2 linked regions of the Azospirillum brasilense genome follow. The main gene of each other region encodes a partner of the protein of the gene in region 2 in a complex. Links are inferred from orthologs where the notes say so. Each region holds a gene or a part of one and is shown on either strand. Other genes may lie near its edges.

Region 1 (14,631 bases), 770 kb from region 2 along the record:
GCTCTTGACCTCGCTCGCCACGACGGCGAAGCCCTTGCCGGCCTCGCCCGCCCGTGCCGCCTCGATGGTGGCGTTCAGAGCCAGCAGGTTGGTCTGGGCGGCGATGTTCTGGATCAGGTCCACCACGTCGCCGATGCGCTGGGCCGCTTCCGAGAGCCCCTGCACGGTGGCGTTGGTGCGGTCCGCCTCGTCCACCGCCTTGCCGGCGATGCCGGCCGACTGCGACACCTGCTGGGAAATCTCGGTGATGGAGGCGGCCATCTCCTCCGACGCGGCGGCGACGGTCTGCACGTTGGCGGAGGTCAGCTCCGCCGCCGCCGCCGCGCTGCCCGCCTCGGCCCGCGTGTGTTCGGCGATGTCGGTCATGCTGCGGGCGGTGGTGTCGAGCTGCGACGCCGCGGCGCCCACGGTCTGCAGGACGCTGTGCACCGCGCCGTCGAAGTTGCGGATCAGCGAATCGATCCGCTCGGTGCGGCGGCGCTTGTTCTCCTCCTCGGCGGCCTGGGCGGCGGTCAGGCGCTCCGCCTCGATCAGGCCGTCCTTGAAGACCTGCACCGCGCGGGCCATGGCGCCGATCTCGTCCTGGCGGGCGCCGCCCTCCACCGCGACTCCGAGGTCGCGCCTGGCCAGACGGTCCATGATGGACGTCAGGGCGACGATGGGCCGGGCGACCGACTTCGTCATGGCGATGCCGGCGAACAGGCAGAGGACCGCCACGAACGCGATGGCGCCCAGAATCCAGTTCCGCGCTCCGACATAGGTGGCCCGCCCCGAGTCCGCCGCCTTCGTGGCGTTCTGGACGTTGGAGGTGGTCAGGTCATTGACGAGCGCGGAGCATTCATCGAACGCCTTGCGCGATTCGTCCCGGTAGATGCCTGTGGCCTTCTCGTTCTCGTTGGCTCGTGAGGGGGGAAGCAATTTGCCCTGGCTGATTTTCAGATAGCCATCCCAAGCCGCCTCCCAGCGCCTGAAGGTCTGGGTTTCCCAACCGGGGGCCAGCAGCGGCTCATACTTCCGCCGGGCCTCCGCCAGGCGGTTCAGAACCGTGGTCATCTCCTTTTCGACCTCGGCCATTTCCGCCGGGTAGAGCGCCAGGATGTGGGACGCCTCCAGGATGCGGTAATCGTTGGCCGCACCGTCGATCTCTCCGATGGCGGTGACGCTGGGCAGCCAGTTGGAGCGGATTTCCTCCGCGGCGTGGTTGACGGTGCTCAGCCGGTCGACGGCGAACAGTCCCAGGGCGACTGACATCAGCAGGACACAGACGGTGGCGGCGACCACCTTGGTCCGGATGGTCATGGAACTCAGCATGGACATGGCGCGTATCTCTTTCCCCCGAAACGATGCGGCGGCGGTCGATTGTTATGAGTCTGAACGAAAGGATTCGGCAGACCAGCGCCCTCGCGTTGGGCGCTGGATTTGCCGTGATCAAATGATTGAACAGCAAATCTTAAGAAAGACGCAAGAATGACGCAGGGAGGCTGCCTCCCGCTTTTCAAATCGTTTCTTTCTTTTAAGAAAAATGAATGTCTGAAGAGGCGAGCGCGACCAGACGACCGCAAGCCAAGGTTCAGAGCGGCGGCGCGTAGGTGGCCAGCAGGAAGGACAGGGTGACCACGCTGGCGATGGTGGACATCAGGATCGCGGCGGAGGTGCGCTCCACATAGATGCGGTACTGGCTGGCCACCACGAAGGTCAGGGCGCCGGTGGGCAGCCCGGCGAGGATGATGGCCGATCCGGCCCAGAAGGGGTCCAGCGGGAACAGCGTCTGGATGAGGAACCACGCCAGCGCCGGCTGCACCACCAGTTTCAGGGCGCTGATCCAGCCGACCTCCAGCAGGTTGGCCTTCAGGCTCTGGGTCGCCAGGAACAGGCCTATGGCGAACAGGGCGCAGGGACCGGCGGAGGCGCCCATCAGGTCGCAGTAGATGGCGATCGGGCGCGGCACCGGCACGCCGGACAGGAAGACCGACCAGGCGAGCCCCAGGGCCGTGGAGATGATCAGCGGGTTCTTGAGCAGCGCCCGGCCGACGTCGCGCAGTGCCTTGCCGATGCCGCCGCCCTGACTGTTGGCGAACTCCAGCCAGATCACCGCGATGCCGACCATGATCGCGCTCATGATGACGGTGGCGAGGATGGCCGGGGCCAGACGGTCCGGGCCGAAGGCCGCCAGGAACAGCGGGATGCCCATGTAGCCGGTGTTGGAGAAGCAGGCGTTCAGCCCCTGCATGCACTGGATCTGCGTGCGCTCCCGGTGGATCAGCCAGCCCAGCAGGGCGCCCAGCGCGTAGACCGCCAGCATCGAGCCGAGAAAGGCGCCGATGAAGGGGCCGTTGAAGATCTCCGACAGCGAGCGCTTCGCGGTGCCGAGGAACAGCACCGGCGGCAGGGCCATCCAGTAGACGAACTTGTTCAGCGCCTCCGACGAGGCGGGACCGAGCAGCTTCGCCTTACCGGAAAGGACGCCCGCCAGGATGATGGCGAAGACCGGGAGCGCCACGTTGAAGACCACCGACATGGGACCCGACCTTAAGGGGCAACCCGTCCCCTGTCGAGGGACCCACCCGTCCGTCGCGGGCATAGCTCCCTTGACGGCGCTCCCTCCCTTGACGGCGCGCGGGGGGCGGGCAAGATTGGGCGGGGCCCTTTTTCCGCAGGAGTTTCGATGATCAACCATCACAGCGCGCTCATCTACGTCATGGTGCTGGTGTCGGCGTGCGACGGCGACATGACGGACGCGGAGCTTGAGGCCATCGGCGAAAACGTCCGCTACCTGCCGATCTTCAAGGATTTCGATATCGACCGGCTGACCGATGTGACCCGCGAATGCTCCGGCCTGCTGGCCGACGCCGACGGGCTGGAGACGACGCTCCAGATCGTCAAGGAGGCCATTCCGTCCAAGCTGTCCGAGACCGCCTATGCGCTCGCCTGCGACATCGCCGCGGCGGATCCGTCGGCCTCGCAGGAGGAACTGCGGATGCTGGAGCTGATCCGGCACAAGCTGGGCGTGGACCGGCTGTGCGCCGCCGCCATCGAACGCGGCGCGCGGGCGCGCCACACCCGCCTGTGACGGCCGGGGACATGGCGGCCAGGGACATGGCAGACCTCAAGGACCGTACGGTCGGCTTCATCGGGCTGGGCCTGATGGGCCGGCCGATGGCCCGCAATCTGGCGAAGGCCGGTGCGGCCCTGGTGATCAGCAGCCGCAGCCCCGGCCCGGTCGAGGAACTGGCCGGCGAGGGCATGAGCCCCGCCGCCGGACCCGCCGAGGTCGCCGCCCGCGCCGACGCCATCGTGCTGATGCTGTCGGACACCGTGGCGGTGGAGGCGGTGGCAGCATCCCTGATCGACGCGCTGCGGCCCGGCCATCTCGTCATTGACATGGGCACCACGGCGGTCGGGGCGACCCGCAAGCTGGCCGAGGCCGTCCGCGCCAGGGGCGCCGACTGGGTGGACGCCCCGGTGTCCGGCGGCACGGTGGCGGCGGAGGCCGGCACCCTGACCATCATGGCCGGCGGCACGGAGGAGGCCTTCGCCCGCGCCTTGCCGCTGTTCCAGGCGATGGGCCAGCGCATCACCCATGTCGGTGACAGCGGGGCCGGGCAGGTCGCCAAGATGGCCAATCAGGTGATCGTGGCGCTGAGCATCGGCGCGGTGGCCGAGGCGCTGGCGCTGGCCAAGGCGGCGGGGGTGGAGCCGGGCAAGGTCCGCGACGCCATCCGCGGCGGCTTCGCCGAGTCGCGCATCCTGGAGCTGCACGGCCAGCGCATGGTCTCCGACGACTTCACGCCGGGCGGCCGCGTGGTCACCCAGATCAAGGACCTGAAACAGGCGGAGGAACTGGCGGAGGAGTCCGGAATCCAGCTTCCCGCGCTGGGCCTCAGCCTGGAGCTGTTCGAGCTGCTGGCCGAGCAGGGCGACGGCGGGCTGGACCACTCTGCGCTGTATCGGCTGTTCGTCAAGTAAGCCTTCAGGCTCCGGTCGGGCCGCCTTGGCCGGAGCTATCGAGGGCGAGATGCAGCAAGGGGAACGGGCGGCCGCTGTCGTCCAGCGCGGAGCGCCCGATTTCCCGGAAGCCGAGGCGCCGATAGAAAGCCCGTGCGGCGCTGTTCTGCTCGTTCACGTCGACCGTCAGTCCCTGCCCGCTGTCCAACGCGTAAGCGACCAGGGCACGGCCGATCCCCTGGCCGTGCCACGCCGGATCGACGAACAGCGTGTCGATCCGGCACCCGCTCATGCCCAGGAAGCCGACCGGCCGGTCGTCGCCGTCCACCGCGACCATGAGCGCCGCCGACGGAAGATACTGGTCGCGCACGAGGTCGGCGTAGAAGCCGATGTCCTCCTCGCTCAGGAAGTCGTGCGTGCTGCGCACCGCGGCGAGCCAGACGGCAAAGAGCGCCGGGGCGTCGTCCGGGCGGGAGGAACGGATCGGGATCACGCGTCGAGATACTCCTTCACCAGCAGCTCGGCGATCTGCACGGCGTTGAGCGCGGCGCCCTTGCGCAGGTTGTCGGTGGACGCCCAGAAGGACAGGCCGTTGTCCACCGTGTAGTCCTCGCGGAGGCGGCTGACGAAGACCGGGTCGTCGCCGGCGATCTCGACCGGGGTGATGTAGCCGTCGTTCTCCTGCTGGTCGATCACCTGCATGCCCGGCGCCTTGCGCAGGATGCGGCGGGCCTCCTCGGCGGTCACCGGCTCGACGCACTCGATGGTGATCGCGGCGGAATGGCCGATGAAGACGGGGACACGGACGCAGGTCGCGCTCACCTTGATCTTGGGGTCGAGGATCTTCTTCGTCTCGACGTTCATCGCCCACTCGTCCCGCGTCGCGCCGTCCTCCATGAAGGGGCCGATGTGCGGGATGACGTTGAAGGCGATCTGCTTGGAGAAGACGGACTTCTGCACCGGGTCGTTCACGTAGATGGCGCGGGTCTGGCTGAACAGCTCGTCCATCCCCTCCTTGCCGGCGTCCGAGGCCGCTTGGTAGGTGGAGACGACGACGCGGCTCACCGTGACCTGCTCGTGCAGGGGCTTCAGCGCCATGGCCAACAGGATGGCCGCGCCGCCGGGGCTGGCGACGATGTTCTTCCTCGCGTAACCGGCGAGCGCGTCGGCGTTGACCTCCGGAACGACCAGCGGGACGTCGGGGTCCATGCGGAACTGCGGGCTGGCGTCGATCACCACGGCGCCCGCCGCCGCGGCGCGCGGCGCATGAGCCGCCGAAACCTTGGCGTCCGCGGCGAACAGAGCGATGTCCACGCCCTTGAAGTCGAAGCGGCCGACGTCCTCGACCTTCAGCACCGCGTCCTCGCCGAAGGACACTTCCTTGCCCACCGCGCTGTCGGCGGCCAGGGCGATCACCGCGTCGGCCGGGAAGCGGCGGTCGGCGAGGGTGTTCAGCATTTCCCGGCCGACGTTGCCGGTGGCGCCGACGACCGCGACTGTGTAGCCCATGGCGGTTAATCCCTGTGATATGCGGTGCGAAGAGGGCTTGAGGTATGCGGTTCCCAATGGAATTGCAACAGCGCCCGCGTTGTGACACCGTGTCCGCCCCATCACGAACGACCGCGACCGGCACACCGGGGCATGGCCACTCCGCTCGAAGACATCATTGCCAAGGCGATCAAGGACGCGGACAAGTCCTTCTTCAACGAGGACTACACCAAGCAGGCGCGTTCGGTGATGAACGCGCTGAAGAAGGCCGGCTACGAGGTCGCTCCGGTCCGCCCGCCCGAGGGGCTGGTGGAGTGGGCCAAGGAGAACATTCCCTTCGGCCGGCTGCGTCCGGCGGAGCTGATTACCCAGATGTATTCGATGATGGTGGAGAATGTTCGCCGCTTCGACAAGTAATAGGCTGAACGGCGAAACCGGGTTTCGGCCCTGGTAATACCAGCTGCAGCAAAGCCCGTTAGTTTTCAGGCACTTCCCGCGGTGCGCCATTTTGGCCACGGCCAAGTCCCTGCCGTTGACTCGTGTGCGGTAGAGGCGTAATTCAATCGCCAAACACAGCAGGGCTTAAAACTTTCGGTCTCGCATCACCCGCCGTCGCGGCAACAGCCCTCCTTGCCGCGACCGGTCGCCGAACTGAGGACGACGCAATGGCAAACGGCAGCGGTCGGCCGCTCTCTCCGCATCTGCAGGTCTACAAACTCCCCAGGACCGCGCTCCTGTCCATCACGCACCGCATCACGGGCGTGGGGCTGGCCGTGGGCACCCTTCTGCTGACTTGGTGGCTGGTCGCCGCCGCCACCAGCCCCGCCGCCTACGAGCGCGCGCAGCACTTCATCGGCTCCTTCATCGGGCTGCTGCTGATGTTCGGCTGGTCGCTGGCGCTCTACTATCACCTGTGCAACGGCATCCGGCATCTGGTGTGGGACGCCGGCAAGGCGTTCGAGCTGAGCGAGGCCGACCGCGGCAACCAGATCGTCATCGGTGCGGCGGCCGTGCTGACCGTGCTGACCTGGATCATCGGCTTGGCCGTGTGGTGAGGAGAGAAGACATGGCGTCCAACAGCAAGACCCTCCGCTCGCCGCTGCAGATCGCGCGCGGCTTGGGTTCCGCCAAGCACGGTACCGAGCATTGGTGGCACCAGCGCGTCACCGCCATCGCCCTGGTTCCGCTGACCATCTGGTTCGTCTTCGGCGTGATCCGCCATCTGGGCGCCGACCATGCGGCCTTCGTCGCGTGGCTGGAGTCGCCCTTCTCGGCGCTGATGATGGTGCTGACCGCCGTGGTCACCTTCCACCACGCCCAGGCCGGGCTGCAGGTGGTGATCGAGGACTACGTGCACAACGAGATGGCGAAGATCCTGAGCATCCTGGCCGTGAAAGCCCTGTGCTTCGTGCTGGGTGCCGCCTGCGTCATCGCCGTCCTCAAGATTTCGTTCGGAGCCTGACGAGCCATGGCCGCCTACGATATTATCGATCATTCCTATGACGTCGTCGTCGTCGGTGCCGGCGGTGCGGGCCTGCGCGCCACCTTCGGCATGGCCGAGAAGGGCCTGAAGACGGCGTGCATCACCAAGGTCTTCCCGACCCGCTCGCACACCGTGGCCGCCCAGGGCGGCATCTCGGCGGCGCTCGGCAACATGAGCGAGGACGACTGGCGCTTCCACATGTACGACACCGTCAAGGGGTCGGACTGGCTGGGCGACCAGGACGCCATCGAGTACATGTGCCGCGAGGCCATCCCGGCGATCATCGAGCTGGAGCACTACGGCGTGCCCTTCTCGCGCACGCCGGAAGGCAAGATCTACCAGCGCGCCTTCGGCGGCATGACCGCCCATTACGGCAAGCAGCAGGCCTACCGCACCTGCGCCGCCGCCGACCGCACCGGCCACGCCATCCTGCACACCCTCTACCAGCAGTCGCTGAAGCACGAGGCGGAGTTCTTCGTCGAGTATTTCGCGCTCGACCTCATCATGGAGGACGGCGTCTGCAAGGGCGTGGTGGCCTGGAACCTCGACGACGGCACCATCCACCGCTTCCGCGCCCAGCTCGTTGTTCTGGCGACGGGCGGCTACGGCCGCGCCTACTTCTCCGCCACCTCGGCCCACACCTGCACGGGCGACGGCGGCGGCATGGTGCTGCGCGCCGGCCTGCCGCTGCAGGACATGGAGTTCGTGCAGTTCCACCCGACCGGCATCTACGGCTCCGGCTGCCTCATCACCGAGGGCGTGCGCGGCGAGGGCGGCTACCTCACCAACTCCAACGGCGAGCGCTTCATGGAGCGTTACGCGCCGTCGGCCAAGGACCTCGCCTCGCGCGACGTGGTGTCCCGCTCGATGACCATCGAGATCCGCGAGGGCCGCGGCGTCGGTGAGCACAAGGACCACATCCACCTGCACCTGGAGCATCTCCCGCCGGAGATCATCCACCAGCGCCTGCCCGGCATCGCCGAGACGGCCAAGATCTTCGCCGGCGTGGACGTCACCAAGGAACCGATCCCGGTTCTACCGACGGTGCACTACAACATGGGCGGCATCCCCACCAACTTCCGGTGCGAGGTCGTCAACCCGACCGCCGAGGACCCGGATCGCGTGGTGCCCGGCCTGATGGCCATCGGCGAGGCGGCCTGCGTGTCGGTGCACGGTGCGAACCGCCTGGGCTCCAACTCGCTGCTCGACCTCGTGGTGTTCGGCCGTTCGGCGGCCATCCGCGCCGCCGAGATCGTCGAGAAGGGCAAGTCGGTGTCGTCGTCCGCCGCCGCGACCGACGTCGCGCTGGAGCGCTTCGACCGGATCCGCAACGCCAAGGGCTCCATCAAGTCGTCGGAGCTTCGCCTGGAAATGCAGCGGACCATGCAGAACAACTGCGCGGTCTTCCGCACCGGCGAGGTGCTGGAGGAGGGCGTCAAGCTCATCGACCAGACCTTCGCCAAGAAGAGCGACATGGCGATCAGCGACCGTTCGCTGGTCTGGAACTCCGACCTCGTCGAAGCCATCGAGCTGGACAACCTGCTGTACCAGGCGGTCGCCACGCTCCATTCGGCGAAGAACCGGCCGGAGAGCCGCGGCGCCCACGCTCGCGAGGACTATCCGGACCGCGACGACGAGAACTGGATGAAGCACACCGTCATCGAGGTGTCGGACAAGGGCGAGACGAAAATCGGGTACCGCCCGGTCCATCTCTACACCCTGACCGACGAGGTGCAGGTGTTCCCGCCCAAGGCCCGCGTCTACTAAGGCGGCAAGAGCAAGGCAAGGATACGAACCATGGTCGAATTCAACCTGCCCGCCAATTCCAAGGTCGGCGTCGGCAAGACCATCAACGCCGCCACCGGCGCCAAGCGGGCGAAGACCTTCAAGATCTACCGCTGGTCGCCGGATGACGGCCAGAACCCGCGGGTCGACACCTACGTCGTCGATCTCGACAAGTTCGGCCCGATGATCCTGGACGCGATCATCTACATCAAGAACAACATCGACTCGACCCTGACCTTCCGGCGGAGCTGCCGCGAGGGCATCTGCGGGTCCTGCGCGATGAACATCGACGGCACCAACACGCTGGCCTGCCTGAAGGCCATCGAGGAGGTGAAGGGCGACGTCAAGATCTACCCGCTGCCGCACATGCCGGTGGTCAAGGATCTCGTCCCCGACCTGAAGCACATCTACGCCCAGCTCGCCTCGATCAAGCCGTGGCTGCAGTCGCAGTCGCCGGCCCCGAGCCGTGAGCGCCTGCAGTCGCCGGAGGACCGCGCCAAGCTGGACGGCCTCTACGAGTGCATCCTGTGCTTCTGCTGCTCGACCTCCTGCCCCAGCTACTGGTGGAACGGCGACCGTTACCTCGGCCCGTCGATCCTGCTCCAGGCCTACCGCTGGATCGTCGACAGCCGCGACGAGATGACGGGCGAGCGCCTCGACAACCTCGAGGACCCGTTCCGCCTCTACCGCTGCCACACCATCATGAACTGCACCAAGGCGTGCCCGAAGGGCCTCAACCCGGCCAAGGCCATCGCCGAGATCAAGAAGCTGATGGTTCAGCGCCGCTGATCCGTCCGCTTCGGTTCGTTGATTAAAGAACGGGGCGCCTCCGCAAGGGGGCGCCCCGTTTGCTTTGGCCCGTCGGCGTCGTGGCGGCTCAGGCGAAGTCGGGATCGGTGGGCCGGGACGGCGGCAGGTCGTCGTTGGGCAGGGGGGAGGGCATGTCCTCCTGCGGGCCGGGGGTCGGCAGGTCCGGGTTGTCGGTCAGGGGCCCCGGGGTGGGAACGTCCTGTCCCGGCGGCGGGAAGGGCGGGGCCGCGCGCAACGGCTGCGGAAAGGCGCTCGAGTAGGTCCAGCCCATGGGTCGGTCGCTCCCGGTGTGGTGAGGGTGTCCTGCATCAACCGTCCGGCTGGCCCGTCTGCGCAGGTTGACCGGCGGCGATGAGGGGGTATGCTTTTCGAGGGAGCGAACCATCCGGATAGAACCAACCCGAAGCCAAAAAGGGAGAAGATCATGGGCAGCACGGCCGGTCAGGCGTTGAGCTACATCCAGGGCGAATGGATCGCGGGCAACCCCGCCATCGTCGGCCCGATGACTCACGCGCTCTGGCTGTCTTCGGTCGTTTTCGACGGTGCCCGCGCCTTCCAGGGCGTGGCCCCCGACCTCGACCGCCACTGCGCCCGCGTTGTGCGCTCAGCCCAGGTGATGGGCCTCGCCCCCATGCTGACCGCCGGGGAGATCGAGGAGCTGTGCTGGGACGGCATCCGCCGTTTCCCCAAGGAGGCCGAGCTTTACATCCGGCCCATGTTCTACGCGGAGGAGGGCTTCGTCGCGCCCGACGCCGAGAGCACGCGTTTCGTCCTGTCGGTCTACGAGGCGCCGCTGCCCAGCGCCGGGGGTTTCACCGCCTGCCTGTCCAGCCGCCGCCGTCCGATGCCGGACATGGCGCCGACCGAGGCCAAGGCCGCCTGCCTCTACCCCAACGCCGGGCTGGCACTGAAGGAGGCGCGGGAGCGCGGTTTCGACAACGCCATCATGCTCGACCCCATCGGCAGCGTGGCGGAGTTCGCGACAGCCAACCTGTTCATCGCCAAGGACGGGGTGGTGCGCACGCCGGTACACAACGGTACCTTCCTCAACGGCATCACCCGCCAGCGCGTGATCGCCCTGCTGCGCGACGACGGCGTGGCGGTGGAGGAGGTCACCCTGAGCCCTCGCGACGTGCTGGAGGCGGACGAGGTCTTCTCAACCGGCAATTACGCGAAGGTGGTGCCGGTCACCCGCGTCGAGGAGCGCGCCCTGCAGCCCGGTCCCCTGGCGGCGCGGGCGCGCGGGCTCTATTGGGAGTTCGCCTTCCGCTGATCCGCTTCGGATGACCCGGAATGCCGGTTTCCGGGCGGTATGCGGCCCAAAAACTGGCTTGATAGGTGATCCGTTCCACGGCATGATTCCTTCGAAACGGTGAATCGGTCCATCGAAGGACTCTGTCGAGGGGGGAGATGATGCAATTCCGCGAACGGCGCCGCGTGATCCAGGTGATCCGCACCGTCTACGATCCGGACCTGAAGCGCGGGCGATCGGAGCTGGTCGGGAAGATCGACAAGGCCGCGCCCGTGGTCACCGACAGGCTCCAGAAAAGCTGCACGGCTGAGGAGTTGTCGGAGATCCTCACCTATCTGGACGACCGCCACAACCGCCTGCGCAACGAGGCGGTGCGCGCCGGGGCGGAAACCCTGCCGGCCCAGATGCGGGAGGCGGCGGAGTATTTCCGCACCCACCGCGACGACGACGCGCGGGCCTTCGCCACGGAAATCCGCCTGGCGTGGGAGGAGTTGAAAACGGCGTTGCGTGACTCTGGCTTTTCAAGGAACAAGCTGTTGAAGAAAGCCACGGAGCGGGCCGAGGCGGCGCCGGTCGCCGTACAGGTCGCTGCGGAGGAGGTGGCCGAACCGGCGGAAGTTCCGCCTGCCGAGGCGCCGGTTCGCAAGCCGCGCGCAAGGAAGGCGAAGACCGCCCGTGTCGTTGCCCTGAATACAGAGGTTTCCAAGGCGGACGAGACCGGCGCTCCTCCGGCCGCGTGACGGCGGCACCCGCTCAAGCCCCCACAAGGAGCAGGAGGCTGGCGGCGTTGCGATGGTGGGCCAAAGCGGCGGTGAGGCGGGACAGCCACGCGTCGTCGGCGGTCCGGTCGGCGGGCAGGGTGCGGCGCCGCCGCGCTGCGCCTTGCCGGGCCTCGGCGGCCAAGCGGTCGTGCAGGCGAAGCACCGCGGCGCGGGCCAGGGTGGCGTGCCGGTCCGCCCCGTCGAGAAGCGCCGTCCGAAGCACGCCGCGGGGCGGCGCGTCGTCGTGACGGCGTTCGAGATCATCCAAACGATGTGAAATGAGGGACAGCGGGGCGGGGAGTGGACGCGACGGCGCCCCGGTGGATCCGGTCATCCTCGGACGGTAAGCCTTTTGATGACCAATTTAAAGGATAAATATCCTAGGACAGAGTGCCGCAGGGCTGACGTTTACTGGCTTGCCCAGACGATGCGGGCCATCCAGGCCACCTCGGCGCGCGGAATGCTGCGGTCCGGGTGGGCACGGTTGATGGAGATCAGCTCGATCTTGGTGGCGGTTTCGCGAAGGAGTTGCTTCGCCATCACCTCGCCGCCCTTGGTGCGGACGACGACGCGGTCGTTGCGCCGGATCTGCGCAGCGGGCGAGACGATGATGGTGTCGCCGTCACGGTAGACGGGATCCATGCTGTCCCCCGCGATCTCCAGCGCGTAGGCGTGCGGGTCGCCGATGCTGGGGAACAGAAGCTCGTCCCAGCCGACGCCCGAAGGAAAGCCGGCGTCGTCGAAGAAACCCGCGTTGCCCGCCTGCGCATAGCCGATGACCGGCACCCGCTGGAGCGAGCCGGCGCCCGCGGCATCGCCGACGAGGCTGACGAACTCCGACAGCGACGCACCGGTCGCCTCCAGAACCTTGGACACGCTCTCCGTCGAGGGCCAGCGGAGCTTGCCGTCGCCGGTGGTCCGCTTGCTCTTGTTGAAGGTCGTCGGATCCAGCCCCGCGCGCCGCGCGAGTCCGGAGGCCGACAGCCCGTGCTGGGCCGCGAGGCGGTCGATCGCCCGCCAAATGTCCGCATGTTTGAGCATGGGAGGATAATCACATAAACGAACCAGCCCGTCCCTAGGAACCTATTCATATTGTCCTTGACGAAGGACTTTAATCAGTACATAACGTGAACATGTGTTCGCCAGCCGCGCGTGCCGCGGCCCATCCGGCGCTCCGCCCGAGAGCGATGCTGCGCCCGCGAACCCAAAAGCTGCAATTCTCAGGGAGACCTCACGCATGGTCCAGCACCGCAACACGTTCATGGTTCTGTCCGACGCCGTCGGGGAACCGTTCGGCAGCGCGGAGGAGGCGTGGTTCTGGTCGGTCCAGGCGCAGGACGCCAAGGCTGCCGGCGCGCGCATCGCCGCCGGGCGGGGGCTGGTCCAACGTCCTTGCGAGCCCGGCGACGTGCTGTGCGCGGTGGACCGGCTGTACCGTCGCCGCCTGCTGATCCGCGACCATCTGCACGTGCTGGTCCACTACGGGCGCCGGCTGATGGCGCCGGACCCGGCGCGGTACCGCGAGCAGCGCGCTCACACCCTCTGGCAGGAGGCGTTCGACCGGCTCCGCCCGGTGCTGCGCGAGAAGGGCATCGTCCAGTGAGCGCGCCGATGCCCCAGCCGTGCCAAGTGGGGCTCTGCCAGGTGGGGCCCAGCCGGGCCGGAGCGGACGCGCCGCGCGCCTGGGTGGTCTTCCGGGGCGAGGCGGAGCTGTGGTGGCTGCGCCTGCTGAAGCCGGGATTCCGCCACTGCTTCGCGCTGCTGCATGACGGGCGCCACTGGGTGATCGTCGATCCCCTTTCGCCCTTCACCGACGTGTCGGTCCTCGACCTGCCCGCGGCCTTCGACCTGCCGGGCTGGTACCGCGGAATTGGGATGGCGGTGGCCCCGGCGTCGGTGCGGCGCGGTCTGACTCGCCCGGCCCCCTGGGCGCCCTTCACCTGCGTCGAGGCGGTCAAGCGTCTGCTGGGGCTGCACGCGCCCGCGGTCCTGACGCCGTGGCAGCTTTACCGGCGGCTGGCGCGTCCCGCCGCGTCCTGATCCGCGCCGCCGTCCCGCCCCCGCCTCCAGTCGCCCTGTCTCACCAAGAACAAGGAAACCCTGCCCATGGCGAACCTGTTCAAGGCGCCGCGGCCAACGGCGCCGCCCGCGCCTGCCCCGGACCCCACCCCAAATCCCGCGCCGGTCCCTCAACCCCCGCCTGCCCCCGCTCCCGAGCCTGCCCCCGTGCCGACCCCGGCGCCGGTGGAAGCTCCAGCTCCGGTTCCGGTCACGACGCCCTGGTGGAACACGGCCCCGGAACTGGTGCCGGCACCCTCCGCCCCCGTGGACGAGCCCCCGGCTCCCGCGGTGCCGCCCACCGCCGACCCGGTCACCCGGCCTTCGGCGACGGAGGAGGAGAAGGACCCGGCCAAGGCCGCAGAAGCGCTGATCCAGCGGCGCAACCGGGGACGGGCGGGGACGGTCCAGACCTCCTGGCGGGGAGCGCTGGACGTCGGCGCGCTGGTGCCGCTGCGCAAGCGCCTGTTGGGGGAGTGAGGCCATGAGCGACACCACACACGACGCTGTTCGGAAACGCCGCAAGGGGGATGCCGCATCCGCGCCGCCGAACGGGCCGGAGCGTCTGCTGGAGCGCTACCGGGCGGCGCGGGAGCGCCGGTCGGTCTGGGAAAGCCACTGGCAGGACTGCTACGACCACGCCCTGCCCAACGGGCAGCCCTTCCGCGGCGGCGGCACTCCCGGCGAGCGGCGGGTGGACCGGCTGTTCGACGGGACCGCGCCTGACGCCGTGGAGCAGCTCGCCGCCAGCCTGCTCGCCGAGTTGACCCCGCCCTGGTCGCGCTGGTTCGGGCTGCAGCCCGGCCCGTCGCTGCCCGATGGGGAGCGCGACCGCGTGGCCCCGATGCTCGACCGCGCCGCCGGCATCGTGCAGGCCCATGTCGACCGTTCCAACTTCGCCGTGGAGATCCACCAGGCCTTCCTCGACCTTGTGACGGTGGGCACCGCCTGCCTGCTGATGGAGGAGGCCCCGCCCGGCGCCGCGTCCAGCCTGCGCTTCACCGCGGTGCCGCTGGCCGAGGCGGTGCTGGAGGAGGGGGCGGACGGGC
Region 2 (14,652 bases):
GGTTCTGCTGTGGCTGATGACGCGGCCAAGGCGGGATGAGGCGGTGGTGAAGGTTTAGGTGGGGGAGTCGGCAATCCGACACATGCCCCCACCCTGACCCTCCCCCGCTGGGCGGGGGAGGGGAAACAGGCGGTAATGGGCTTTACTTCACCGGGGTCATCTTGCCGGAGCCGGGGCCGGCGCCGAGGTCGGCACCCGTCACCGGGTTCACGTCGGTGCGCGACATGGTGCGCTTGGCGGCCTCGTTGACGGCCTTCATCTCTTCCGCCGCCAGCCGGACCGAGGGGTTGCCGTCACCGCCACTGACCGGGGCCTGGTCGGGGGTGATGTTCACGAACTCCCACTGCTCGCCCTGGTTCCACGGGCCGCGCATGTCGCCGTCGCCCTGGCTCATGTTGTAGTACTTGTCGGTGTATTCGGGGTTGCCCGGCAGCTTGCCCGGCGGGAAGTTGTTCTCGATGGAATAGAGCGCCTTCTCGAACATCTTCTGGTGCGCCACCTCGCGGGTCATCAGGAAGGTCAGCGCGTCCTTCACGCCCGGGTCCGGGGTGATGTTGATGAGGCGCTCATAGATGATCTTGGCCCGCGATTCGGCGGCGATGTTGGAGCGCAGGTCGGCGGTCGGCTCGCCGATGCTGTCGATGTAGCCACCGGTCCACAGCTGCCCCGCGGAGTTGGTCAGGGCCGGGCCGCCGCCGTAGAGCAGGGCCAGCGTGTGGCTGCCGTTGCCCTTGGCGATGTCGGCATAGAGGTCGGTGACCTCTTCGGCGCCCTCGGCGAGCTTGCCCTTCACGCCCTTGGTCAGCATGGCGACGATGCTGCCGATGATCTCCAGATGGCTCAGTTCCTCGGTCGCGATGTCGATCAGCATGTCCTTGCGGCCCGGGTCCTCGTCGGAAAGGCCCTGCGTGAAGTAGCGCAAGGCCGCCGCCAGTTCGCCCTGGGGACCGCCGAACTGTTCCAGCATCAGGCTGGCCAGCTTCGGGTCCGGTTCAGCGACGCGGACCGTGTACATCAGGTTCTTGTTGTGCATGAACATGCGTAGGAGCCCTCCCGGAGCCTGGATGAAGGATGGGAGGCGGCGGCTTCCGCGGTGGTGCTGGACCGCCGCCGTGATCGCCGCCGCCATCGTCGTGTGCCCTCAACACAGGCTTCTTAGAAGCGTTCCAGGAAATCAGGCTCCTGACCTTTGGTTTTATGTCCGATCGTCAGGACACCTTCTCGCGCATCAGGACGAACTCTTCCGCGGTAGAGGGGTGGAGGGCGATGGTGCGGTCGAAATCTTTCTTAGTGGCGCCACAGTTCAGGGCGATGCCCAGCCCCTGGACGATCTCCGGCGCGTCCATGCCCATCATGTGGCAACCGAGCACCCGCTGGCTCTCGCCGTCCACGACCAGCTTCATCAGGACGCGCTCGTCGCGGCCCGACATGGTGTGCTTCATCGGGCGGAAACCGGCCTTGTAGATGTCCACCGTCGCGAATTTCGCCCGCGCCTCCGCCTCTGTCAGGCCGACGGTGCCGAGCGGCGGGATGGAGAAGACGGCGGTCGGGATGTTGGCGTAGCTGATGCTGGTCGGGTTGTCGTTGAACAGCGTCTCCACGAAGGCGCGCCCCTCGGCGATGGCGACGGGGGTCAGGGCCATGCGGTCGGTCACGTCGCCCACGGCGAAGATGTTGTCCACGCTGGTGCGCGAATACTCATCCACCCGGATCGCCCCGTTCTCGTCAAGCGCGACGCCGGCGGCTTCCAGCCCGAGGTCGCGCGTGTTCGGACGGCGCCCGGTCGCCGCCATGACGAGGCCGGCGGAATGCTCCCGCCCCAGCTGGTCGGTGACGGTGAAGCCGCCGGGGCCTTCCTCGACCTTCACCGGCTGGGTGCGGGTGAGGATGGTGATGCCGCGCTTGCGCATCTCCTGGGCCAGAGCGACGCGGATGTCGTCGTCGAAGCCGTTCAGAAGCTCCTCGCCGCGGATCATGATCGTGACCTCGGCGCCCAAGCCCCGGAAGATCCCGGCGAATTCGACGGCGATGTAGCCGCCGCCCAGGATGATGACCGAGTGGGGCAGGGTGCCGAGCTGCAACGCCTCGTTGGAGGTGACGGCGTGCTCGATCCCCGGAATCTTGGGCAGCGCCGGCCAGCCGCCGGTGGCGACCAGGATGTTCTTCGCGGTGTAGCGCTGGTTGGCGACCTCCACCGTGTGGCGGTCGATCAGCCGTCCGAAGCCGGTGTGCAGGGTGACTCCGGAGTTCTCCAGCATCTTGATGTAGATGCCGTTCAGCCGGTCGATCTCCGCGTCCTTGCGCCCGATCAGCGTGGCCCAGTCGAAGGCCGGCGTGGCGGTGGCCCAGCCATAGGCGCTGGAGTCCTCGAAGGCGTCGCGGAACTGGGCGGCGTAGACCAGCAGCTTCTTTGGCACGCAGCCGCGGATGACGCAGGTGCCGCCGACCCGGCTGCCTTCGCAGATGGCGACCTTGGCCCCCATGGCCGCGGCCCGCCGGCTGGCCGCGACGCCGCCGGAGCCGGCACCGATGGTGAAAAGGTCGAAATCGAACTCGGCCACGGCCGTCTCCTTGCAATCCCAAGATCCGAACGGGACAGGAGTGTTCCCCATTCCGGAACGCCTGTCGAGCGTTGGCCGAGATGGCGGATCGAGGCGGCTGGCTGGCCTTCCCTCAGCGCATGACGAGTTCCTGGACCAGCACCTGACGGATCTTCATCGCGCCGAGTTCCTTCGCGGCGGTGCGCATCACCGCGTCCTTGATGTAGAAGGCGCCGTTGCGCCCGCGCAATTCGCCGGGGTCGGTTTCCAGCATCACGTTGGTCATGGCGCTGGCGATGCGCGGCCCGTAGCTCTCCACCGTCTTGGCGGGGGCCGTCGGCTCCATGTCGAGCACCACGCGGACCCGCAGCTCGCGCAGCCGGTCGCCGTCGCTCAGCGTGAAGATCATCGCCGGCAGGCGCGCGTAATTGGCGGCGGTCCGCAGCGTGTCCCCCACCACACGCCCGGCCTGCGCCGTGCCGGGCTTCAGCAGGAAGGCCCCGCCGGTGCCCGCTGCAGCCAAGCCGGCCATGGTGCAGAGAAGCCCGACCACCACACGGCGGCTCAGGCGGTCGAGCGTCGAGGTGGCTGCCGTCGAGGGGCCTGCCGCAATGTTCGGCGCGTTCTGGCGGATTGTCCGGCTCATGCCGACCTCGTCGCTTTTCCCGGCACCGCAAGGGGGTGGTGCCTGTTCTTGGGTGTATGGTGGATGGGTAAAAGGAAGGCGTCAAATACAGGTATTTTATACTTTTTGGTGACAGCACATTACAGTCAGGAACTGCCCATTTCTTCCCAGCTTCTTTGTGTTTGAAATGCGCCGGATTTCGTAGCGTATTTTCGGTAAATCACCATTGCTTGCGGCGGTTGGCCGAAGCGGATGAAGCCTCTTCCACCGGAGGGCCGGGGCGTATAATGCTGGTTTCTCAGTCGGATTGCCGTTCCCGCCGCGGGGGCGGACTCCGGATGGGGCCATCGTGAAGGGCAAGAGCGGGAAGACAAGGACATCGCCATGGACGAGACCAGGAACCAGCCGCCGGCCAGTCACACGCCCGCCAGCCATCCGCCCGCGTCGGCCATCACCGAATGGACCGACACCTATTTCAAGCGGACCAAGGAGGCGGTCGGGAAATTCGGTGACAAGAAGGTCACCTACGCCATCTTCATGCGCCGCCCGGTGGTCTGCGCGCCGCGACTCGCCATCGAATGGCTGGAGGCGGTTGCGCGGGAGCGCGGGTTCGACCTCGACATCGTCCTGAACTATCCGGAAGGAAAGTGGGTCGGTGCGGGCGAGCCGATCCTCTACATCACCGGCTCCTTCTACCATCTGGTCGACACCGAGACGATCATTCTGCAGAAGCTCGGCCCCGCCTGCGTCGGCGCCTACAACGCCTTCACCATGTGCGCCGACCTGCCGAAGACCGCCTTCCTCGCCATGGAGGCGCGCCACTGCGCCGGCACGGAGATGGAGGAGATGATGGCCTACGCCGCCTCGGTCGGGTCGGACCGGGCGAAGCGCAAGGTCGGCGCCAAGGGCTTCATCGGCAACGCCACGGACGCCACCGCCCATTTCTTCGGCCAGAAGAAGGGCATGGGCACGATGCCGCACGCGCTGATCGGCTACGCCGGATCGACCGTGCGGGCGGCGGAGATGTTCCACGAGACCTTCCCCGAACTGCCTCTGACCGTCCTGGTCGATTACTTCGGGCGTGAGGTGACCGACGCGATGGAGGTCTGCCGCCGCTTCCCCGGCCTCGCCGCGCAGGGCAAGTTGGCGGTGCGGCTCGACACGCCGGGCGGGCGCTTCCTCGAAGGGCTGGACCCGCCGGGCTCCTACGCGGTGCTGGAGCGGCACGCCCCCCATTCCATCCGCGGCTATCGCGACGAGACGCAGCTCCGCTACCTGATCGGCACCGGCGTGTCGGCGGCGGCGATCCATTTCATGCGCGAGAAGCTGGACGAGGCCGGTTTCCCGGCGGTGAAAATCGTCGCCAGCTCCGGCTTCGGCCCGGCGAAGTGCCGCCTGATGGCGGAGGCCAACGCCCCCGTCGACATCATCGGCACCGGCAGCTATCTGCCCGAGCGCTGGACCGAGACCTACGCCACCGCCGACATCATCGAATATGACGGAGAGAAGCGCGTGAAGGTTGGCCGCGAGTTCCTGTTCCGGAAATAGCATCGTCGTTCAGCACGAAGAAAGCCCCTCCGCCGGCCAAGCCGCGGAGGGGCTTTTGCGTTCAGCCTTTACGTTTAGCGGGTCAGCACCATCACCAGCCGTTCGACCGGCGTGTCGTTGACGAGGTGCGAATCGACGATCTCGTCGATGTCGGCGGGCGTTTCCGGGCGGTACCACAGGCCCTCCGGATAGACCACCATCAGCGGCCCGGCGGAGCAGAAGCCGAGGCAGCCGGTCCAGGCCATGCCGACGTCCAACAATCCCTTGGCCTGGATGCGCTGGCCGAGCTGTTCCCACAGCGGGTGGGCATTCTTCGCCGCACAGCTCCCGCGCGGGTGACCGGGCGGGCGCTGCTGGGAGCAACAGAAAACGTGGTGGCGGAACACCGGAGGAAGATCGAGGGACATCACAGGCTCCATAGACCATAATTTAATTATGGTTATAGAGCTTGCTGCGGTGCGGCGCCACCGTTTAAAACGATTCCAATATGTCAGGCATCCTCAGCCAGCCGCAGGCCGGTGAAGGACAGGCGGGACTCCGGCCGCAGGTAATGCCGGGTCGTCGGGTTGGCGTGGTCGAAGGGGGTGACGCAGCTGCCGCCCCGCAACACCATGCGGTTGATCATGAAGCGGCCATGAACGGCCTCGTCCACCCCGTCCGGTAGACGGTAGCCGGGATAGGGGGCGAAGGGGCTGCGCGTCCATTCCCAAACGTCGCCGAACAATTGCCACGGGCCGTCGCCGTGGCAGGTGCTGGGGCGCGGGTGGCGGTTGCCGGTGCCCAGCAGGTTGCCCATGCTGTCGCAGCAGGACGCCAGGGCCTCCCACTCGGCTTCCTCGGGCAGGCGCTTGCCGGCCCAGCGGGCGAAGGCGTCGGCCTCGAACCAACTGACATGGCAGACCGGCTCGGCGGGATCGAGCGGGCGCATGCCGTAGAGGGTGAAGATCTGCCACGCGCCGTCGCGCCATTCCCAGTAAAGCGGAGCCTGCCATCCCTCGGTCTGCACCGCCTCCCAGCCGTCGGCGAGCCAGAGCGCGCGCTTCGCGTAGCCGCCATCCTCGATGAAGTCCCGGAAGGCGCCGCAGGACACCGGCAGGGCGGCGAGGCGGAAGGGCTCAAGATGGACGCGGTGGCGCGGCCCCTCATGATCGAAGCCAGCCCCGGCATTGGTCAACCCGATCTCGACGATGCCGCCTTCATGCTCGATCCAGCGTTCCAGCTGCGGCGGAGTCGGAACCGCCTGTGGCGGCTGGTCGTAGGCGGGACGCAGCGGGTTGCTCCAGAAGGCGTGCTTGATGTGGGTCAGCAGCCGTTCCTGGTGGCGCCGCTCATGCGTGATGCCGACGATCACACGGTCGGCGATTTCCGGCAGGTCGGCCTCGTCGGCTTGGTTCAGCAGGTGCAGCACCGCGGCGTTCACATGGTCGCGGTAGCGCATCACCTCCGCCGCGTTGGGCCGGGAGAGCAGGCGCAGGGTGGGGGAGGGAAGCTGGTGGCTGCCGAACCGGTCGTCGCGGGCGGCGAACAACGTCAGGAAGGCTGGGTCGAAGGGACGGTAACCGGGATTGCAGGGCACCAGGACGGTGGTTTCGAACAGCCATGTCGTGTGGGCGAGGTGCCATTTGGCCGGCGCGCCGTCGGCCACCGATTGGACCATCAGGTCCTCGGGCGACAAGGGCGCCGCGAGTTCGGCGGTGCGGGCGCGGATCTTCTGGAAACGGGTGGATAGAGTTTGGCGAAGAGCGTCGCCGGACGGCTGGGCGTGCGTGGCGAGATGGGTGTCGGGCACGGGGGAACCTCCCTGCGGGAGCGGGTTTTCCGCGGCGGGAACGGCGCGGGAACGCGCCCGAACCCCGCCGGAGAAACAACAGGCCCATTGTGCCGCATGGTCCAACCATCCTGGGTGGCGCATCGGAGGGGGGCTTTCTCCGAATTCGCGCATCACAGCCACGGTGGGACTGTCGTCAGGCGTCCACCACCAGATGCGGACGGAAGGCGCCTTCGAGCGTCAGAAGAAGGCGCAGATACACGGCAACGCGCCGCGATGTCGTCGTCCGCCGTTCCAGGCAATCGCGGAGCTGGTTGGCGAGCGCCACATTCTCCGCCGTCTGTCCGGGCGGAAGCGCCGGGTGCGTCGGCGCCGCCATGTCGACGATGTGGTCATGGTCGACCGAATGGACCGCAACGGCCTTTTCGAGGAGCGCCGCTGCGATGCGTTCGATGTCCTCATCCGCCGGCGGCGGCTGGGTGAGGTTGGGGGCGAGATGCGGCGGCGGACGGCGGTTCGCGAGCTGCGCGCGCAGATTCTGTTTGATGCGCGCCCGCTGCCCGGCGTTCAGCGTGTCCAGCTCGTCGATCTCGTCGAACAGCAGGTCGTAGAGGCGCCGCCGCTTGTGGTTGGCCTCGTCCTGGTCGCGGCGTTCCTGCTGCTCGCGCTCCTGCTGTTGCAGGTCCTGCCGATTCTGCCGCCGTTTCCTGCGGTCGGTCGCGCTGCCGGTGCGCTCCACCACGCCGGCCGAGCGGACCAGAGGTTCCGAGCGTCCAATCGAACCGTCGGTCATGGCGACCTCCACGGCTAATGGCTGGGACTGTTCAGTGTACCAACTGTCGCGATTCTGTCAAGGTGACGCTTTGGCGTGCGGCAGAGGCCCGGTTTCAGGTGAGCGTTGCTCACCCGAACACGCGGCGTACTCGTTTGTCAGGAGCGTGGCTCGGGCTCGACAGTGGGGCATCCCAAACGCAGGACAAAAGGACCGCGCCATGCCCCTGACGACCAAACACGCCGACCCCGCCAACCCCGTGCTGTGCGTCACCGCCGGAGGAATCGCCACCCTCACCCTGAACCGCCCCGCCAAGCTGAACGCCATCAGCACGGCGCTGGCCGCCGCCATGCTCGACACGCTGGACGCGCTGGAGGCCGACGCGGCGGTGCGGGCCATCATCGTCACTGGCGCCGGGGAGCGGGCCTTCTCCGCCGGGGCGGACATTGCGGAGTTCACCCCGGCCGTCCGGCGGGGACCGGAGGCGGCGGTGCGCGCCTTCCGGCCCGGACAGACGCTGTGTGCGCGCATCGAGTCCTTCCCCAAGCCCATCATCGCCGCGGTCAACGGCATCTGCTACGGCGGCGGCTGCGAGATTCTGGAGGCGGCACACCTCGCCGTGGCCAGCGAGCGGGCGACCTTCTCCAAGGCGGAGATCAAGCTCGGCATGATGCCGACCTTCGGCGGGACGCAGCGGCTTCCCCGCAATGTGGGGCGCAAGCGGGCGCTGGAATGGCTGCTGACCGGCGACGCCTTCCCGCCGGCGACAGCGCTGGCGGTGGGGCTGGTCAATCAGGTGGTGGCCCACGACGCGCTGCTGCCCGCGGCCTTCGAACTGGCTGGGCGGATCGTCCGGCACTCCCCGGCGGCGGCGTCCGGCATCCTGGGGGCGGTGACCCGAGGGCTGAACATGACCATCGGCGAAGGGCTGGCGGTGGAGACGGAGCGCTTCGCCCGGCTGGCCCCCGGCCCCGACCTGCGCGACGGGCTGGAGGCGTGGCTGGCGCGCTGAATCACGCTCCTTCCGGGGGATCGTCCGGCATTTCGGTTTGCGCGGGGGCGTGCCGGTGTGCAGGATGCGGGGGTGGATGTGGACCGCTCCGCCCCCTATCTTCCGGGGCCGGGGCTTTTTGGCGTGGATGGCATGAGCGACGAGAACACCCTGTCCGAGAGCGGCGAATCCCTGGAAAACCGGCGCAAGCGGCTGCGCTTCCGGTCGTGGCACCGCGGCATGCGGGAAATGGACCTGCTGATCGGCAGCTTCGCCGACGCCCATGTCCCGGACTTCGATCACGCGCAGCTCGACCGCTACGAGGCGCTGCTCGAACTCAGCGACCCCGACCTCTACAACTGGTACGCCGGGCGCGAGCCGCTGCCCGCCGAGCATGACACCGACGTCATGCAGCTGTTGACCAAGTTCCGCTACACGCCCCGTCAGGGGTCCTGAGGCCCGATCCTTGCCCAGCTTCGAACAGTTGCAGCCGGGACGCTCCGGCCGCCTTCTGGTCGGCGGCGCCCCCGCCGGTCATGACGCCCGCGTCCTCGCCGACCTCGCCAAGCGGGCGGGGAGCGCCGGACTTCTCCACGTCGCGCTCGACGACAGCCGCGCCGCCCAGCTGGCGGAGGCGCTGGCCTTCTTCGCGCCGTCGCTGGAGGTGCAGGTCTTCCCGGCCTGGGACTGCCTGCCCTACGACCGGGTGTCGCCCAACGGCGGCATCGTGGCGAAGCGCATCGACACGCTGACCCGCCTTCTGGCGCGCAAGGCGGACGCCGCACCGCTGGTCGTGCTGACCACCGTCAACGCCATGGTGCAGAAGGTGCCGCCCCGCGCCGCCTTCCGCGACGCGGTGTTCTCGGCGAAGCTGCGCGACCGGATCGACCTGGAGAAGCTGCAGCGCTATCTGGCCGGCAACGGCTACACCCGCGCCCAGACGGTGCGCGAGCCGGGCGAGTTCGCCGTGCGCGGCGGCATCATAGACCTGTTCCCGCCGGGCACCGACGAGCCGCTGCGCCTCGACCTGTTCGGCGACGAGCTGGAGGCCGTGCGCAGCTTCGATCCCATGTCGCAGCGCACCACCGACAAGCGCGACGGCGTCGACCTGAAGCCGATGTCGGAGGTCTTCCTGGACGAGGCCGGCATCGCCCGCTTCCGCTCCGGCTACCGCGAGCTGTTCGGCGCCGTCACCGACGACGACCCGCTCTATGAGGCGATCAGCGCCGGGCGCAAGTACGGCGGCATGGAGCATTGGCTGCCGCTGTTCCACGAGACGATGGAATCGCTGCTGGCCTACATGCCCAAGGCCATCCTGTCGCTGGACCATCAGGCGACGGAGGCGCGCGATTCGCGCATCGCGCAGGTGATGGACTTCCACGCCTCCCGCGAGAGCATGATCGTCATCGAGAAGCGGACGGGCTCGCCGGTCTACAAGCCGGTGCCGGTCGGCATGATGTTCCTCGACGCCCAGGCCTGGGACGACCTGTTCGCCACCCACGCCGTGGCGCAGCTCCAGCCCTTCGGCACGCCGCCGGGCATCAAGGGCACGCTGGACGCCGGCGGTCGGCGCGGCCACGACTTCGCCGAGGAGCGGGCGCGGCCCGACGTGAACGTCTTCGAGGCGGTGAAGGACCACATCCGCGCCCTGCGGGCCGACGGGCGGCGCGTGCTGGTGGCCGGCTATTCCGCGGGCTCGCGCGACCGTCTGATGACGGTGCTGGGCGACCACGGCATTCCGGGGCTCGAGCCGGCGGAGAGCATCGAGGACGTCCGCCGCTTCGACCGCCACGTCATCGGCATGATCGTGCTGGGGATGGAGCACGGCTTCACCTCCGCCGACATGGCCGTCATCACCGAGCAGGACATCCTCGGCGACCGCCTCGTCCGCCCGGCGGCGAAGAAGAAGCGCAAGGCCGCCAACTTCATCGCCGAATACACGGCGCTGGCCTCGGGCGACCTCGTGGTGCACATGGACCACGGCATCGGGCGCTACGACGGGCTGGAGACGCTGGAGGTGTCCGGGGCGCCGCACGATTGCCTGCGGCTGATCTACGAGGGCGGCGACAAGCTCTACGTCCCCGTCGAGAACATCGAGGTGCTGACCCGCTACGGGTCTGAGGACGCGCACGCGCAGCTCGACAAGCTGGGTGGGGCCGGCTGGCAGGGCCGCAAGGCCCGCGTCAAGAAGCGCCTGAAGGACATGGCCGAGGCGCTTTTGAAGATCGCCGCCGAGCGCATGCTGAAGAAGGCCGACCCGGTCTACACGCCGGAGGGCGTCTATCAGGAGTTCGCCGCCCGCTTCCCCTATCCGGAAACGGACGACCAGCTGAAGGCCATCGAGGAGGTCTTCACCGACCTCGGTTCGGGCCGTCCGATGGACCGTCTGGTCTGCGGCGACGTCGGCTTCGGCAAGACGGAGGTCGCGCTGCGCGCCGCCTTCCTCGTTGCCATGAGCGGCCAGCAGGTCGCCGTGGTGGTGCCGACCACGCTGCTGGCGCGCCAGCACTTCAAGACCTTCACGACCCGCTTCGCCGGGCTGCCGCTGCGCATCGTCCAGCTCTCCCGCATGGTCACGGCGAAGGAGCAGAACAAGGTCAAGCAGGAGCTGACGGAGGGCACCGCCGACATCGTCATCGGCACCCACGCGCTGCTCGGCAAGGGCGTGCAGTTCAAGCAGCTCGGCATGGTCATCGTCGACGAGGAGCAGCATTTCGGCGTGAAGCAGAAGGAGCGGCTGAAGGAGCTGCGCGCCGACGTGCACGTCCTGACGCTGACCGCCACGCCGATCCCGCGCACGCTCCAGATGGCACTGAGCGGCGTGCGCGAGCTGTCGCTGATCGCCACCCCGCCGGTGGACCGTCTGGCGGTGCGCACCTTCGTCCTGCCCTACGACCCGGTGGTGGTGCGCGAGGCCATCCTGCGCGAGCATTACCGGGGCGGCCAGACCTTCTACGTCTGCCCGCGAGTGGAGGACCTGCCCAAGGTCGCCGAGCGGGTGCGCGAACTGGTACCCGAGGTCAAGATCGTCACCGCCCACGGCCAGATGCCCGCCAGCGAGCTGGAGGAGGTGATGACCGCCTTCGACGAAGGCAAGTTCGAGGTGCTTCTCGCCACCAACATCATCGAGAGCGGCATCGACATCCCCAACGCCAACACGCTGATCGTGCACCGGGCGGACATGTTCGGTCTGGCCCAGCTCTACCAGATCCGCGGGCGTGTCGGCCGGTCGAAGGTGCGCGGTTACGCCTACCTCACCTACGCGCCGAACAAGCCGCTGACCGGCACGGCGCAGCAGCGGCTGCACGTCATCGAGACGCTGGACAGCCTGGGCGCCGGCTTCCAGCTGGCCAGCCACGACATGGACATCCGCGGCGCCGGCAACCTGCTGGGCGAGGAGCAGTCGGGCCACGTCAAGGAGGTCGGCGTCGAGCTGTACCAGCACATGCTGGAGGAGGCCGTCGCCAACGCCCGCGCCGGCATGGATGGGCAGGTGCCGAGCGGCGCGGAGGACCAGCCCTGGACCCCGCAGATCAATCTGGGCACGCCGGTGTTGATCCCGGAGGAGTATGTCCCCGACCTGACGGTGCGCCTGTCGCTCTACCGCCGCATCGCGGAGCTGGTGGATCGGGCGGAGATCGACGGCTTCGCGGCGGAGCTGATCGACCGCTTCGGCAAGCTGCCGGGCGAGGTGGAGAACCTGCTCGACGTGGTGACCATCAAGCAGCTCTGCCGACAGGCGGGGGTGGAGCGGGTGGACGCCGGGCCGAAGGGCGCCGTTCTGACCTTCCGCAACAACAGCTACGCCGAGCCGGCCAAGCTGCTGACCTACATCAGCCAACAGATGAGTCTGATGAAGCTGCGGCCCGACCACAAGCTGGTCTACACCCGCGAATGGGCCGACGAGGCCCAGCGGGTGCGCGGCGTCAACCGGCTGATGAGCGATCTCGCCCAGATGGCCGGCGGCGGCGCCGTGCCGAAGGGCGAGGCGCCTCCGCCTCCACCGCCGCCCCCTCCGCAACGGCCCAGCGCGCTGAAAGTCGGGTCGAAGTTCGGGCGGAACATTCCCTCGCGTCCCTTCGGGCGGCGCTGAGGCGATGAAAAAGGACGGGGGGCTGGCGAAGGCCCTGGCGCTCGGCGGCGACCGTCGCGCATTCGGCGACATTCCGACGGTGGCGGAGGCGGTGGCCGCCGATCCCGCCCGCCTGCCGGAACTGGTCGCCTGCCTGTTCGATGGCGACGCCGGGGTGAGGATGCGCGCCGCCGATGCCCTGGAGCGGGTGTCGCGCGGCGATGCCCGCCCATTGGACGCTTTCGCGGAACGGCTGCTGACCGACGCCGCGGCCATCGAGCAGGCGGAGGTGCGCTGGCACTTGGCGGCCGTCCTTCCCCGCCTGACCCTGACCGAGGAGCAGCGCGGGCGCGCCGTGGCGCTTTTGGAGGGCTGGTTCGAGAACCGGGCCAGCCGGATCGTGCAGAGCGCCGCGCTTCAGGCCATGGTCGATCTGGCGGCGGACGATCCGGAGCTTCGCCCGGTCGCGGCGGACATGCTGGGCCGGGCCATGCGCTCCCGCATTCCGTCGCTGGCGGCGAGAGCCAAGCGCATCCTGAAGCCGTTCGAGGTGGACCGCGCCACGCTGGACGCCGCCCTGCTGCCGGAGACCAAGCCGCTCACCCTGTCGGTCCTGCCCGATCGGCTGGCGGTTGCGCGGCTGGCGCCGGGGGACGGGATGCCCGGCTGGCTCGACTGGACCGACCCGCTGGTCAGCGCCACCCGCACGGGGGAGGAGTTGTCCATCCTCTGCCGCGAGTCCCGCGTGCCGGATGGCGTGACGGCGGAGCGCGGCTGGCGCGCCTTCAAGGTGGAAGGGCCGCTGGACTTCTCGCTGTTTGGGGTGCTGGCGCGCATCGCCGTGCCGCTGGCCCAAGCGCGGGTGCCGATCTTCGCCATGTCCACCTACGACACCGATTACGTGCTGGTGCGCGACGAGGACGTGGAGCGTGCGGCGGACGCGCTGAAGCGCGTCTGCACCGTCGTCGCACCCTCCTGATCATTACGCCTGCGGGGCCTTCTCCGCCTCGACGGCGGCGAGAACGCCCAGCTCCTCCAACTGCGTGACGGCGCCGGTCAGGCTGGTGGCGACGCGGTCGGCCGAGGTCTGGGATATGGCGTGCTCCGGAGCGTCGGCCTCGGGGTGGGCGCTCCACAGGCAGAGCAGGATCGGCACGTTCGGGCCGAAATGCAGGCGCAACCGACGCACCAGTCTGCGTGCGTGGGAGAGGGCGGACGGATTCAGATAGGACAGGACCACCGCCGACACGCCGGTCGGGGCCAGCGCGGCGATGGAGCGGACGGACACCTTCTCGCACGGGATCACGTCGGCGCGCAGCCCGCGCGGGCGCAGCAAATGGCCGAGCAGCGCCGCCGCCGCCTCGTCCAGGTCGTTGCGGGCGCCGATGCACAGGACCAGCGGCGTGTCCTCTGCGGCGGGCGGGGAGGCTTCCATCATCTCGTCCAGCAGCGCCGTCATGCCCTCCGCCACCGCCTGCCGTCCCTCCGGGTTCAGGCGGTTGCGCTGGCGGTCCTGCTCGGCCAGTGACAGGGCGGGCAGCAGCAGGCCGTGCCCGGCCTCCGCGAGGCCGCCGCCGGTCATCTTCTCCTCGGCGATCTCCATGGCCTCGATGGGGTCGCGGGCGAGCAGGCGCTGGTACAGCTTGGCCTCGTCGGGCAGGACTGGGCGGTCGCCCAGCATCACCTCCAGGAAATGAAGCTGCGGCACGTGCCGCCCCAGCACGACGAGGCAGACGGTCAGCGGCGTCGCCAGCAGCAGCCCGACCGGCCCCCACAGCGTGGTCCAGAACACCGCCGCGACGATGATCGCCAGGGACGACAGACCGGTGGCGGAGCCGTAGAGCCAGGGCTCCACCACATTGTTGGAAAACAGCTCCACCGCCACGAACAGGGCGATGCAGAGCAGCGGCAGGGTCCATCCCGCATCGACCGCGAAGGACAGCAGGATTGGGAAGGCCGCGGCGATCGCCGGTCCCAGGAAGGGGATGAAGCGCAGCACCGTCGCCAGCATCCCCCACAAGAGCGGGTTGGGCACGCCGAGCAGCCACAGCCCGATCCCGATGGGCAGGCCGTAGGTCACGTTGACCACGCACTGCATCAGCAGATAGCGGCTGACCCGCTCGCCCGCGTCGTTCATCGCCTCCGTCGTGCGACTGAGGTCGCCGGACCCGGCCAGCCGGATCAGCCGGTCGCGCAGATCCTCGCGTTGCAGCAGCATGAAGATGGTGAAGACCAGCACCATGCCCGCCGTGGCGACCGGCGCCATGGCCGGCCCCAGCACGTCGCTGATTATGGTCAGCGCGTCGGAGCCGTCCTGCTCGATCCGCACCGGCACC

Evidence for each region.
Region 1: the proteins of H1Q64_RS10470 (region 2) and sdhA are in contact, whole or in part, in a crystal structure (PDB 6C12), measured with the Escherichia coli proteins. The link is inferred for Azospirillum brasilense from one-to-one orthologs.

What each region holds. Positions count from the first base shown.
Region 1 is NZ_CP059449.1:1,434,889-1,449,519, forward strand. The notes cover bases 6,322-9,292. They hold sdhA (succinate dehydrogenase flavoprotein subunit), read left to right. Parts: upstream 6,322-6,901; coding sequence 6,902-8,683; downstream 8,684-9,292. Other genes in these bases: sdhC (succinate dehydrogenase, cytochrome b556 subunit), read left to right, coding at 6,322-6,488; sdhD (succinate dehydrogenase, hydrophobic membrane anchor protein), read left to right, coding at 6,500-6,895; H1Q64_RS06860 (succinate dehydrogenase iron-sulfur subunit), read left to right, coding at 8,714-9,292. Also shown: H1Q64_RS06810 (HAMP domain-containing methyl-accepting chemotaxis protein), read right to left, coding at 1-1,317; H1Q64_RS06815 (AEC family transporter), read right to left, coding at 1,571-2,518; H1Q64_RS06820 (tellurite resistance TerB family protein), read left to right, coding at 2,666-3,070; H1Q64_RS06825 (NAD(P)-dependent oxidoreductase), read left to right, coding at 3,097-3,966; H1Q64_RS06830 (acetyltransferase), read right to left, coding at 3,971-4,438; H1Q64_RS06835 (aspartate-semialdehyde dehydrogenase), read right to left, coding at 4,435-5,454; H1Q64_RS06840 (hypothetical protein), read left to right, coding at 5,587-5,850; more of sdhC, read left to right, coding at 6,099-6,321; more of H1Q64_RS06860, read left to right, coding at 9,293-9,490; H1Q64_RS06865 (hypothetical protein), read right to left, coding at 9,579-9,782; H1Q64_RS06870 (branched-chain amino acid aminotransferase), read left to right, coding at 9,936-10,784; H1Q64_RS06875 (hypothetical protein), read left to right, coding at 10,922-11,503; H1Q64_RS06880 (hypothetical protein), read right to left, coding at 11,517-11,858; H1Q64_RS06885 (S24 family peptidase), read right to left, coding at 11,933-12,565; H1Q64_RS06890 (hypothetical protein), read left to right, coding at 12,762-13,127; H1Q64_RS06895 (hypothetical protein), read left to right, coding at 13,136-13,564; and 2 more genes. UniProt on the Escherichia coli protein: Two distinct, membrane-bound, FAD-containing enzymes are responsible for the catalysis of fumarate and succinate interconversion; the fumarate reductase is used in anaerobic growth, and the succinate dehydrogenase is used in aerobic growth.
Region 2 is NZ_CP059449.1:2,206,728-2,221,379, forward strand. What follows is about bases 7,057-10,048. They hold H1Q64_RS10470 (succinate dehydrogenase assembly factor 2), read left to right. Parts: upstream 7,057-8,397; coding sequence 8,398-8,700; downstream 8,701-10,048. Other genes in these bases: H1Q64_RS10460 (hypothetical protein), read right to left, coding at 7,057-7,274; H1Q64_RS10465 (crotonase/enoyl-CoA hydratase family protein), read left to right, coding at 7,474-8,265; mfd (transcription-repair coupling factor), read left to right, coding at 8,711-10,048. Also shown: H1Q64_RS10425 (AmpG family muropeptide MFS transporter), read left to right, coding at 1-58; H1Q64_RS10430 (manganese catalase family protein), read right to left, coding at 143-1,039; gor (glutathione-disulfide reductase), read right to left, coding at 1,209-2,561; H1Q64_RS10440 (flagellar basal body-associated FliL family protein), read right to left, coding at 2,674-3,186; H1Q64_RS10445 (nicotinate phosphoribosyltransferase), read left to right, coding at 3,550-4,713; H1Q64_RS10450 ((2Fe-2S) ferredoxin domain-containing protein), read right to left, coding at 4,788-5,120; ergothioneine biosynthesis protein EgtB, read right to left, coding at 5,204-6,502; more of H1Q64_RS10460, read right to left, coding at 6,678-7,056; more of mfd, read left to right, coding at 10,049-12,337; H1Q64_RS10480 (ACT domain-containing protein), read left to right, coding at 12,342-13,295; H1Q64_RS10485 (AI-2E family transporter), read right to left, coding at 13,299-14,652. UniProt on the Escherichia coli protein: An FAD assembly protein, which accelerates covalent attachment of the cofactor into other proteins.